4 regions of the Glutamicibacter sp. AOP12-B1-11 genome follow, and region 1 is predicted to be linked to each of the others. Evidence: riboswitches for the same ligand, from Rfam matches in the RefSeq annotation. Region 1 holds a riboswitch; each other region holds the start of a gene.
The links. A riboswitch is a leader RNA that binds a small molecule or an ion and turns the genes downstream of it on or off. The one in region 1 is predicted to bind S-adenosylmethionine.
Positions count from the first base shown of each region.

Region 1 (3,167 bases):
CCTCCCCCGAGCCCTGCGGCGCGACCTCTGCCCTAATCATCTGCACCCGGGTCTCGGCGCGGGGAGTGACCAGCTGTTCGGTGATCCCCTGACCGCCCAAGGCGATTCGCGGTGCGTGCTCCAACCTGACCAATTTGGTTTCAGGTACAGAGAAGAGCTGCCCGACTTCTAAGCCCAATACTTCGCAGAGCCTAAGCAATGTCGATACCGACGGGCTAGTCAAGTCTCGCTCCACGCGAGACAAGAACCCCTTGGTCAGTCCGGACATTTCAGCCACCTGGTCGATGGTCATTCGTCGGGTTTGGCGTACCCCACGCAAACGGGCACCGATATTAATCGACGAGCCGGTGGGCTCTACGGGCAGTGTTTTCATGCTCTCCCACCATTTTGACACCGGCGCAGCCCTAGATTGGCAGCACCCGGCCTACAATTCCGCTAAACCAATCCGGTTCAGGTTCCTACACTGCGTCAGTTTACCAATAGGCAACGAGAACTGCGCCGAGCTCACGCTTCAGTCCTGAAGTCAGCAACCAATCCCTCAATGCGCCGGCGCTGTTTATTCAATCGCCAAGAAACTAGACTCGGCACATGGATACCGCTGGCAATCCGTCCTCCAAGAGGCTTCGGACCTACTTGAACGAGGCCCGCAACACCGTGCTCTGGAAGTGCCAGGGACTCTCCGAGGAGTTGGCCCGCCGCCCCATGACGGATACCGGAACCCACATGCTTGGTGTCATCTACCACCTAGCAATCACCGAATACGGTTATTTCGGCGAGTGCCTAGGTCGTGTGCCCAACGATCGGCATGTGCTTCAACTACTGCAAAGCGATGAACCGCAGATCGACTTCCTGCCTCCGGCCAGCTTCTCGGTAGAAGATGTTCTCGCGTTGTACCGAAAATCCATCGCATTTGCCGAACACGCGCTTGACGAATTGAACTTAGAATCCCCGGCAGAGGTCCCCTGGTGGTCCGTGCATCGGCATACCACCGTGGAGCATCTTATTGTTCATATGATCGCGGAGACCTCCCGGCATGCCGGGCATCTCGATATCGTTCGAGAGCTTCTCGACGGACAGGTAGGACTGCGCGAACAGGCGAGAAATATCCCTGGATTCAGCGCTGAGCAATGGAAGGAACAACGCTCCTCGCTGCAGCGAATCGCCGAGCAGTCCTAACAACGATTCTTCGCCAAATCTTGCTCATAGCTCTGGCAGGGCACCGCCTCTAACAGGCCGCATAGGCTCGCGCTAGCTCGGATGGCCCTGACCGAGCCCAGCGACTAGGAGCACCACCTGGTGAAACTGCCGGTCCGTAGCCTGGCGTTGGTCCCAACGGACCAGAGGCGTTGGACCTGAGCGGCATATTGCGCAGCGATACTCCCGCGCGGCTCGGGCAGGCCTGGCGGCATCGACGGCGGGTCGGGAGGGGAGCCACTTGCCGGAGATCGGTCACCGGGCCAGCCACCGGTAGTGCCCGATGTCCAGATCCCCGCCCGGCGACCTTCGCCTGCGCCAAGCGCAGGGTTCTTGTGGGCGCGGTCCGTGCACCTCCCGGTGCTCGGCTCTGCTTCCCATGAGGCCCGCGAGAGCCGAGTATGACGTCTCACTACGCATCCGGACAGCCCACGGGTGTAGCATCGTGGTGTTGCTTCACGAGATGCGGCGCCAAGCTCCGACTGGCCGCACACCAACCCCAGGTTCATGGGTGGTTCGGATGAAGAAGCGGTCCGTACTCCAACCGGCTACGGGCAAGAGCTCTTTTAAGGGTCCACGATAGTTATGGCTTCAAACGTCCTTCCCATTATTGACCTGCAAACCGGCCAGGTGCAGTTTCCGCTTCGCGGAGTCTGGGTCAGCTACTACGTCACCGACCCGCACCTGCTCACCCGATTGCTAGCCAGAACCGTGGGTCCGCCGAGCTTCGACAGGCAGCGCGAGGAACTTTCGGTATTCGTGGCAGCCCGAGGGCAAAACCCTGGCGCCGCTAAGGTATTTAGTCTTGCCAAATTCCCAGTGCTCGACTCACTCACTAAACTAGGGGGTTGAACCTAACCCGGATCATCTGCCCGTGAATGATCCAATTCTGCCGCAGGAGACTCATCCCCGTGATGGCCCCAACCTCAATTCCCGAACCATCCAAGGCGCAGATCCGCCGCTGGCGCCAGTACATGGCCGATGAGGTCGCCGAAGGTGCGATCTACCGTGAACTGGCCGAAAAGCGCACCGGACAAGAACGCCAGATTCTCCGTGGGCTAGCCGAAGCGGAAGAACGCCACGAAAATTACTGGCGCGCTAAGCTCGGTGAACACGTGCGCCCGGTCCGTCCGTCGATGCGGCGCACCATGTTGCGTTTCATGGCCCGGCATTTCGGTTCGGTGTTTGTCTTGGCGCTGGCCCAGCGTGCCGAAGGCAACTCTCCTTACGCCACCGATCAGGATGCCGCGCCGCAAATGGCCGCGGATGAGCAAGTGCATGAGGAAGTCATCCGTGCTTTGGCTACGGCCGGCAGATCCCGGCTGTCCGGCAACTTCCGAGCCGCGGTGTTCGGCGCAAATGACGGGCTCGTTTCGAATCTGGCCTTGGTCATGGGCATCGGCGCCACCGGTGTGGCCTCGTCCCTCGTGCTCTTCTCCGGAATTGCCGGCCTGCTGGCCGGCGCGCTGTCCATGGCTGCCGGGGAATTCGTGTCAGTCCGTTCCCAACGTGAGCTTCTCACCGCGTCGCGCCCCACCCAAGTCACGCTTTCTGCCGCCCGTGACCTCGATCTTGACGCCAATGAATTGGTGTTGATCTACAAAGCACGTGGCATGAACAATGAGGACGCCGAACACCGCGCGGCAGAACGCATGGGGCTGTTTACCTGCGATTGCAACCCCTCCTTCTCACTCCATCCAGAAGTTCGCAGCGCGGAACTGGAACGCGAACATGAGGAGCTTGGTTCGGCACCGGGAGCCGCCATTTCTTCGTTCATGTTCTTTGCTTCGGGCGCAGTCATTCCGATCCTGCCCTACATCTTTGGGCTCACCGGGCTAGCTGCGGTGAGCGTGGCGGTCGCTTTGGTCAGCATCGCGTTGCTGCTCACCGGCGGCGTCGTTGGCCTGCTATCCGGTGCGTCCCCGCTCAAACGTGGCGTGCGTCAGCTGGCCATTGGCTTGGGTGCGGCCGCT
Region 1 is NZ_JBQSYL010000015.1:61,601-64,767, forward strand. Features, by position in the region: gene ACT3UQ_RS10655 (helix-turn-helix domain-containing protein) at 1-373, opposite strand, end outside; gene ACT3UQ_RS10660 (DinB family protein) at 589-1,176, shown strand; SAM riboswitch class IV at 1,649-1,761, shown strand; gene ACT3UQ_RS10665 (hypothetical protein) at 1,780-2,046, shown strand; gene ACT3UQ_RS10670 (VIT1/CCC1 transporter family protein) at 2,109-3,167, shown strand, end outside.

Region 2 (3,167 bases), on a different contig from region 1:
GCGGCGATGAAGGAGCTCGAAGCCCGCGTGGGACGCACCTTGCTGGTCCGCTCGGCCAGGGGAGTGACGCTCACCGCCGAGGGAGCAGAATTCCTTGGTTATGCCCGGCAGGTTCTGGAGCAGGTGGAGCTGCTTGAGCATCGCTACCTCGGGCGTCCCTCGGTCCGTCGCCTGCTCGGCGTCTCCACGCAGCACTATTCCTTCTCGGTGGATGCCTTTGTCAGGATGGTTCAGGCCAGCGGGGCCGAGGAATATCAATTCTCGCTGCGCGAGACCCGCACCGAACAGATCATCGAGGACGTGCGCACCCTGCGCAGCGACATCGGCATCCTCTATCGCAACGACTTCAACCGGAAGGTCATCGACAAGCTGCTGCGCGAGTCCCGGCTCGTATTCCACCCCCTGTTCCTCGCCGATCCGCACATCTTCATTTCGCGCAGCAACCCGCTGGCCTCCCGGGCGCGGGTGACGCTCGAGGACCTCGAAGACCTGCCGCGCTTGACCTTCGACCAGGGTGCGAACAACTCGTTCTACTTCGCCGAGGAAGTGCTCTCCACCAGCTCCAGCAAGCGCGAAATCCAGGTTTCGGACCGCGCGACCATCTTCAACCTGATGATCGGCCTGGGCGGGTACACCATCTCCACGGGCATCATCAGCGACGAGCTGGACCCGTCCATCGTCGCCATCCCGCTGGATGTCGATGAGCGCATCGAGATCGGCTGGATCGACCATGCAGCGATTCCGCTGACCGAGCAAGCGCGGCGCTATCTGGACGAGGTGCGCTCGGTCGTCTCAAGCTTCGGAGTTGAGGTCCTGGACTGAATCCCCGGCCCCCAAGACGTAACACCGTGTCATTTGGCGGACCGTCGGCGACATAATAGTTGCGCAAAACCCTGGTTCTTCAAGGATTCTGGCGGTTGCCGCGCGTCACAAAGGGACTGCGGGCCGGGCCCCATTACGGGACTGGCGCGGGATGTGAAGCCAGGTGCCCCTGTATGAAGCGCGGGCGTGGGCGTCGTTTGCGCCGCCGGATGCCGATGTCCAACCATGGAAGAACAACAACCCATCAAGAGCGACCGAGAGATCTGGCTCGTAGACGTCGCAGCAACCATCGGGAAACCGAAAGGTGCTAATGCCAGGAACGATGGAGCAGTTCCGAACGTGCCATAAGGCGCCATGCTTCGTACCGTTGTGGCCTCAGGGCGGCCGAGGGGCGGTACGACGCCGGGTGTTCGGTGCACTCTCTCGTGGATCAGAAACGAGAAGGAGCTATGAGCCAACGCCAAGGAACCGACGCGGTCCATGCAGGGTATCGTCCGAGCGGAGATTTCCGCCCGATGCTGCCGCCACTGCACAATTGCGCAGCGTACCAGTTCGAATCGCACGCAGAAGCGATCGAAAAATTCGCGTTGCGCCAGGCCGGCTTCACTTATTCACGCACCGGCAACCCCACCGTGGCCATCCTGGAACAGCGGGTGGCCGCCCTTGAAGGCGGAGCCCAAGCGGTAGCCACCGCCTCGGGGCAGTCGGCCGTTGCACTCTCGCTGCTTGCCCTGACCCAGGGTCCTAAGCACATCGTGGTTTCCTCCTCGCTGTACGGCGGCACCGTGGACCTGTTCACCGACACCTTTGCCGACTTCGGCATCCGGGTCAGCTTTGTCGACCAGGCCGACCCCGCAGCTTGGGCCGGGGCCATCGAAGAAGACACCCGGGCGTTCTTCCTGGAGTCCGTCTCCAACCCGCTGTGCACCGTGGCGGACCTGCCCGCCATCTCGGCGATCGGGCACGAGCACAACATTCCGGTGGTCGTCGACAATACGCTGGCCACCCCGCTGAATATTCGCCCGCTGGATTTTGGCGCCGACATTGTGGTGCACTCGGCCACCAAGGGACTAGCCGGACACGGCTCGGTGCTCGGCGGCGTGGTCGTGGATTCGGGGAAGTTCGATTTCTCGGATTCCACCCGCTGGCCGCAAATCGCCGCCCCGCGAGTGCGGCTGAACAATGCCTCGCTGCTTGAACGCCACGGATCGGCCGCCTACGCCATGCTGGTCCGCTCCAAATTCCTGCACGACCTGGGGCCGGCCTTGGCCCCGGCCAGCGCCCAAGGCATTCTGACCGGCATCGAAACCTTGCCGGTACGTGCCGCACACGTGCAGCGCAGCGTGAGCACCCTGATCCAGGAACTTGCAGATCACCCGGGCATTGCGGCCATCCACCACCCTTCGCTGCCGGCCCACCCGAGCCACGAGCTGGCCAAAAAGCTCACGCCCAAGGGCACCGGTTGCGTGCTGGCCATCGAACTGGCCCACCCCTCGCTGGTGTCCCCGGTGATCGACGGGCTGCAGCTGATTTCCCTGGCCGCAAATGTGGGCGATACCCGCACCATGGTCGCCCACCCGGCCACCATGACGCACTGCCGGCTCTCCGCGGAGCAACTTCTCGCCGCGGGCCTGAACACCTCCACCCTGCGCCTTTCGGTGGGGCTTGAAGACCCCGCCGATCTGCTCGCCGACCTCACCCAAGCGCTGGACAGCGCACTAAACCGGGCCCTGGCCCCGCAAACCCAAGGAGCATCATGAGCGGCTTCAACACCCTCGCCGTCCACGCCGGCCAGCATAAAGACCCGCACACCGGAGCCGTGGTCCCACCGATCTACCAAACCAGCACGTTCATCCAGGACGGAATCAACGTCTTGCGCTCCGGGCACGAATACTCCCGCGGCTCGAACCCGACCCGCGATGGCTTCGAAGCGCAGCTCACCGCCCTGGAAGGCGGAGCCGCGGGGTTCGCCTTCGCCTCGGGCATCGCCGCCGAAGACGCGCTGCTGCGTGCGGTGCTTGAACCGGGCGACCACATCATCCTGGGCGCCGACGGCTACGGCGGCACCAACCGGCTGATCTCCAAATTGCACAGCAAATGGGGCATCACCTCTTCCGCGGTGGATATCACCAACCTGGACTCGGTGCGCGCAGCGGTGCGCCCGAACACCGCGCTGCTTTGGGTGGAGACTCCCTCCAACCCGCTGCTGGGCATCGCCGATCTTGCCGGCTGGGCGGACATCGCCCGCGAGCACGGCGCCCTGCTGGTGGTGGACAACACCTTCGCCACTCCCTACCTGCAGCGGCCTTTGGACTTCGGGGCCCACGCGGTGGTCCACTCCACCA
Region 2 is NZ_JBQSYL010000028.1:20,297-23,463, forward strand. Features, by position in the region: gene ACT3UQ_RS15590 (LysR family transcriptional regulator) at 1-822, shown strand, start outside; SAM riboswitch class I at 1,061-1,151, shown strand; gene ACT3UQ_RS15595 (O-acetylhomoserine aminocarboxypropyltransferase/cysteine synthase family protein) at 1,272-2,582, shown strand; gene ACT3UQ_RS15600 (cystathionine gamma-synthase) at 2,579-3,167, shown strand, end outside.
Region 2: linked by a shared signal. The riboswitch ahead of ACT3UQ_RS15595 (O-acetylhomoserine aminocarboxypropyltransferase/cysteine synthase family protein) and the one ahead of ACT3UQ_RS10665 (hypothetical protein) in region 1 are both predicted to bind S-adenosylmethionine.

Region 3 (3,167 bases), on a different contig from region 1:
TTTGCGCAGGATCTCGATTCCGGCGGCGGTCGCTTCCGGGTCTACGGAGGAGACTGCGCCGCCGCTGCCTTTGGCCGTAGGCGTTTTGTCGGTCGCCCTGGGATCGGCGCTGGCCGGAAGGGCGGTGAAAGTTCCCAGTCCCAGCGCCAGTGCCGCGGCGCTGGCGATAGCTCTCGTACTTGCTCGTGACATACTTTGATCTCCTGAAAAGGTGGGGATGAAGCAAGCGCCAATTTACGGGAGAAGCACCTGAGACTTAGGCTGTGACACGCGTCACCGCGCATGCTTGTCGCTCATTACGCTCAGGTGAAGACTTCACTAGCGTCGGATTCACCGCCGTCGCCTCAAGGGCTTCGGAGGGCATGCCGCCACCGCGGCAGCCAGCGATCCGGCCACCGAATACAGCAGCTTCGGTGGCCGGACTGCGTTTAGGCTAGGAGAATGAGCAATGAACCTACCTCCGAGCTGCCCCCGGTAGATCTCGCCGCCGCCGCGCAAATGTGGGCTGACTACCGAAACAGCTGTGCCACCGATCCGGGCGACTACGTGGTGGAATACTTCGGAGACAGCGCTGAGCTCGCCGAGGCACTGCTGCATCAGGTAACCCACGGGCAGAAACGTGCCACCTCAAGCCTTGAAAACGAGTACCTTGCCGAGAACGAACCGCTTCCGCGGGTCGGTTCGCACTGGATCGCCTGCGACGGCTCCGGGACACCGAAAATTATCCTGCGTACCAGCGAGGTGACGCTGAAATCATTCGACCAGGTGGATGCAGATTTTGCCTTTGCCGAGGGCGAGGATGACCGTAGTCTGGCCAGCTGGCGCCGGGAACACGAAAAGTTCTGGAAACGGACGCAGCAGGCAGATTTCGCCAAGCAGTGGGAACCGGCAATGACCGGCGTGCCCGGTGAGCGGATCGTGTGCGAACGCTTCGAAGTGGTCTGGCCGCGCAGCTAGCTTCCAGGCACCTAATTCATCTCCACCTTTCGGTTCTGGAAGCTTGCTTTGCGTTCAGGCCCAGGGGCGTCCTCGCACCCGCCGAGTTCTCCTGAGTCAAGATGCGAATTCAGCGTCGTCACGTGGCGACATATGACGGGTGAGTCGCGCATTTATGGCCGGTTTTCCGCCGATCTGCGCACCGAGGTCGACTTCATGACGCGTATATAACGTCATGGTTGTTCACGAAGCGGGCACGGGCACAGACTGAAACTGTTCGATTCACCTATCGAATGGTAACCATCCAGAGCGACCGAGAGACCTGGCTCAACGACGTCGCAGCAACCACCCTCACGGGGCCGGTGCTACAGCCAGGACCGATGGAGCAGTCTGAAACACCGGCTTTGTTCCCGAGATTCAGAGCCTGGCGAAAGCCAGCGGCATCCTGAATCCGTGGATCGTCGCTGTTTGAGACTCTGCGCGGTGCCAGCACCAAGGAGAACAAATGCAAACGACGTTATCTGGACGATCACATGATTGAGATTCGCCAGCTGCATAAGCACTACGAAACGGCCCAGGGCCGTGTGGAGGTCCTCAAGGGGATCGACCTGGACGTTCAATCGGGGACAATCACCGCGGTGGTTGGGCCCTCAGGCGCCGGGAAGTCCACCTTGTCCCATTGCATCTCGCTGTTGGAAAAGCCCAGCAGCGGTCAGATCCTGGTAGAAGGCAAGGACTTGTCGGTGCTCTCTGGCAAAGAACTATGCGCCGAACGTCGTGCCATCGGCACGATCTTCCAGAACTCGGCCCTTTTGCGCCGCATGACGGTAGCCGAAAACGTTGCGTTGCCGCTGCGAAACCTGGGAGTAGTCCACCACGAGATGGAAAACCGGGTCGCTGAACTCCTGAATCGCGTAGGTCTGGCGGATTGGGCAAATTCGTACCCCGGAGAACTTTCCGGTGGCCAACGCCAACGCGTGGGCATTGCCCGAGCGCTGGCGCTGCGTCCGCGTCTGCTGCTCTCCGATGAAGCAACCTCGGGGCTCGACCCGGAATCCACCACGCAGGTGCTGGAACTGCTTGATTCCCTGCGCACCGACTTGGGCTTGGCGATTATCTTGATCACCCACGAGATGGATGTGGTGCGCCATATCGCCGACCGCGTCGCGCAACTCGATGGCGGTCGAATCGCCGAGTACGGCGAACTTCGAGGCCTGGTAGCGGATCCGGGATCGGTGACCGGTTCAAAGCTTCTGCCATTGCGCCCCGATCTGGTGCCCGCCGGCTACGACTTCACGCTGACCGTGGCCTACCAGGCGGCAAATGTGGACCCAGCCTGGATATCCCGGCTGGGAACCGAACATGGCGCGCGGGTCGCGCTGCTCGGTGGCTCCGTGGAAGCACACCACGAGGGAACGCTGGGCCGCGTTGAAATCGGTCTCGCGGGCATTGCCGCAGAACGAGCTATTGCCGTCTTGGCTGGATGGGGATTGCGCGCCACGCCACGATCCCAGCAGCTCCTCGCGAGTGTGGCCGACCGCGCGGAACGCATCGAGGTGGCGGTATGAGAATCCCAACCGAAAGCGCAGCGGTCGGTACCGACACCCCATGGAACGAACTGCCCGCCCTGATGCTTCCTGCCTATGGACAGACCTGGGCAATGGTCGGCATCGTGATGGTCTTGGTGATCATTTTTGGCGGCATCATGGGTTTGGCGCTGTTCAACACCGACCGGCAGGGTCTCTTTCCGCACGACAAGAGCCATGCGGCACTGAGCTGGTTCGTCAACATGGGACGCTCATTGCCGTTCCTGGTCTTGATGGCGGCGATTATTCCATTCACCAAATGGGTGACCGGAACCACCATCGGCATTTGGGCAGCAGTGGTGCCGATGACCATTGCGGGCATTCCCTTCTTCGCGCGGCTCGTGCAGAACGCGCTCAATGATCTGCCTAAGGAGAACCTGGCCGTCGGGCTGGTGACCGGTGGATCGCCGCTGCAAATCATCGGGGCAACCCAGATCCGTGAGGCGCTGCCCGCCCTGGCCTCCGCCGTCACGCTGAACACCATCTCGATGGTCGAGTATTCGGCCATCGCGGGAACCATCGGGGCCGGCGGCATCGGCTATCTGGCGGTCACCTACGGCTATCAGCGGTTCGACATGAATGTCATGCTTGCCACGATCCTTGCGCTCATTCTGACCGTGCAAGCAGTCCAATTCCTCGGCGATC
Region 3 is NZ_JBQSYL010000001.1:172,527-175,693, forward strand. Features, by position in the region: gene ggt (gamma-glutamyltransferase) at 1-192, opposite strand, end outside; gene ACT3UQ_RS00875 (ASCH domain-containing protein) at 442-957, shown strand; SAM riboswitch class I at 1,234-1,323, shown strand; gene ACT3UQ_RS00880 (methionine ABC transporter ATP-binding protein) at 1,470-2,504, shown strand; gene ACT3UQ_RS00885 (methionine ABC transporter permease) at 2,501-3,167, shown strand, end outside.
Region 3: linked by a shared signal. The riboswitch ahead of ACT3UQ_RS00880 (methionine ABC transporter ATP-binding protein) and the one ahead of ACT3UQ_RS10665 (hypothetical protein) in region 1 are both predicted to bind S-adenosylmethionine.

Region 4 (3,167 bases), on a different contig from region 1:
TATTGGCAAAGGAGCCAACTCGCCGTGTATGAACTCCTCGTTCTGCTGATCCTCGTGGTGGCCATTGTGCTGGTCACCGCACGCTGGAAAATCAGCCCCTTCCTCGCCCTCATCGGCGCGGCCATCCTCGCGGCCTTCGCCTACAAGATCCCCATCGCCGAGGTCGCCTCCACGGTGACCACCGCCTTTGGCAGCACCATGGGCAATATTGGCCTCGTAATCCTCTTCGGCACGATGATCGGCATCATCCTGGAGCGTTCCGGGGCCGCGATCTCCATGGCCGATGCGCTGATCAAGGTGCTGGGCACCAGATTCCCCAACCTGACGCTGTCGCTCATCGGCTACATCGTTTCCATACCGGTCTTCTGCGACTCGGGCTACGTGGTGCTCAACTCCCTGCGCAAGGCCATCACCCTGCGCACCGGTGTTTCCACGCTGGCCACCTCCATTGCCTTGATGACCGGCCTGTATGCCACCCACACCATGGTCCCGCCGACCCCAGGACCGCTGGCAGCCGCCGAGTCCATCGGCATCGCCGACAACCTCGGATTGATCATCGCCATCGGCCTGCCGGTGGCAGTGGTCTCGGCCATGGCCGGGCTGTTCTATGCCAGCCGCTTCAACAAGTCCACCTGGACTCCGCTGCCATCCGAGGATGAGAACGACATCGCCGAAATAGATTACGAGCAGCTGCGGGCAAGCTTCGGCAAGCTGCCAAGCCCTGGCTTGGCCTTCCTGCCGATCCTCGTGCCGCTGGTCTTGATCTGCGCGGCATCGATCGCCAAGCTTCCATCGCATCCCTTCGGCGAAGGCGCCGCACTGGAAGCACTGTCCTTCATCGGCACCCCGGTGATCGCGCTGATCTTCGGTTTGCTCGCCGCGACCTTGCTGCTGAACGGCAATAAGAAGCTTGCCGACTTCAACGAGCAGATGCACGAAGCCGTGCGCACCGCGGCGCCCATCCTGCTCATTACCGGTGCCGGCGCAGCCTTTGGTGCTGTGCTGGCAGCCTCGGAGCTGACCACGATCCTCTCCGATTCGCTCAGCGGCTTGGGTCTCGGACTGGCTGTGCCATTCCTGATCGCCGCGGCATTGAAGTCGGCGCAGGGCTCATCCACCGTATCGATGGTGACCACCTCGGCGCTGGTCGCCCCGATGCTCGGATCCCTCGGTCTGGACTCCGAACTGGGCATGGTGCTCAGTGTCCTGGCAGTTGGCGCCGGCGCGATGGTCGTCTCGCATGCCAACGATTCCTACTTCTGGGTGGTCTCCCAGCTCAGCCGCATCCCGGTGATCACGGCCTACAAGACCTTGAGCGTGGCCACCGCCATCCAGGGCACCGCCGCATTTGCTACCGTCTGGATCCTCGGGGCATTCCTGCTCTAGTAAATCCAAGAAGCCTGCATCAACCAATAACCGCGCCATCAGAGGATGGCGCGGTTATTGGTTTAACTGGCGGGATGGCCGCAATAGGCAAGGCAAGGCTGCAACTTCGAGCACAGCCCAGCTTTCCCCATTGGCTTGCTGGGCAAGGATTACGGGCATGGGAACAACGACCGGCAATCCGGCCATCCGGGATGCCTGATCGCTGGATCCATGATCCACCCCCGCATTCGCTGACGCTTATCGCTGTCGGCTAATTGAGAAACCGAGATCCCCCTGACAGGTGCCCGGACGATTGATGCTGGATCCGGATATCAAGCTCTCCGATCGCCGATGACGTAACCTCCAGAAGTATGACGGCGTCCCAGCGCCTTCGGGGCGGTCCAAGTCCGCCGGAAATCTCGCTTTATGACGACTTCTGACCGACTATTCCGTCGGATGACGTGCTCCTTCCATCCGCTCATGCCGCGGTGTTTCACTCGAAGTACCAACCATCCAGAGCGGCTGAGAGACCTGGCTCGACGACGCCGCAGCAAGCCTGCATTCCGCAGCTAGTGCTAACGCCAGGTTCGATGGATCAGCAGAAAGCAACTTTCTGCTTCCTTCGGAGCAAGACTCTAAGGGAGAACGAAAATGACCGTACTGAGCACGCAACTGCCCCGCGTTCCCTACACCGGGAGCGCAGACGAGGCCGAGCTCGCCCACTGGCGCGAGATCGCCGAGCAGGTCGCGGCCACCCTGGCCGCCGATGCGCTGGAGCGCGACCGCAAACACGAGCAGCCCTTCGCCGAGGTGCAGCTGCTGCGCGAGGCCGGGCTGCTGAACCTGCTGGTTCCGGCCGAATTCGGGGGAGCCGGAGCGCACTGGGCCACCGCCTTTGAAACCATCCGCATCCTGGCCGCGGCCGACGGGTCCATCTCCCAGCTGCTGGCCTACCACTACATCAACCAGTCCGGCATCGCCTTCTACGCTCCGGCCGAAGCCCAGGCCGAGTGGTGGCGGCGCACCGTGGCCGGAGGCTGGCTCTGGGGCGATTCGGTGAATCCGGTGGACCCGCAGCTGACGCTCACCGCGGAGGACGATGGCTTCCGGCTGAACGGTTTCAAGCGTTTCTCCACCGGCTCCGGAGTCGGCGAGATGATCGTCGTCAACGCCGAGGTCTCCGGAGGCCCGCGACACGGCGAAGTGTTGGCCTTCGTCCTCCCGCGCAACCGGGAAGGGCTGGAAATCGTCGATGACTGGGACTACCTGGGCCAGCGCTTGAGCGCCTCGAACTCGCTGAAGTACCACAACGTGCGCATCGAGGCCGCCGATCTGCTCGGGGCGGTGACCGACGAGCCGGTGTCCACCCTGCTCACCCCCGGGATCCAGCTGGCCTTCGCGAACTTCTACCTGGGCATCGCCGAGGGCGCGTTGGCCCGCGGCAAGCAAATCCTGCTGGGCCGCAAGAACGCCTGGTTCCTCTCGGCGGCGGAGACCTACTCCCAGGACGTCGTCTTCCAGCGCACCGTGGGCGAGCTGAAGGCGCGCACCGCCGCGGTGGCCGCCCTGGCCGAGAAGCTCGGCCGCAAATTCGATGCGCTGCTGGCCAAGGCCGGGAATGTCACCCAGCCCGAACGCGCGGCGCTGGCGGTGGAAATCGCCGAGGCCAAGGTGGTCTCCACCGAGATCGGCGTGGAGGTCGCCAACCGCATCTTCGAGGTCACCGGTTCCTCCTCTACGCAGAATGATGTGGGCCTGGATCTGTTCTGGCGCAATGTGCGCACCCACTCGCTGCACGACCC
Region 4 is NZ_JBQSYL010000025.1:63,725-66,891, reverse strand. Features, by position in the region: gene ACT3UQ_RS14790 (GntP family permease) at 25-1,386, shown strand; SAM riboswitch class I at 1,872-1,962, shown strand; gene ACT3UQ_RS14785 (acyl-CoA dehydrogenase family protein) at 2,017-3,167, shown strand, end outside.
Region 4: linked by a shared signal. The riboswitch ahead of ACT3UQ_RS14785 (acyl-CoA dehydrogenase family protein) and the one ahead of ACT3UQ_RS10665 (hypothetical protein) in region 1 are both predicted to bind S-adenosylmethionine.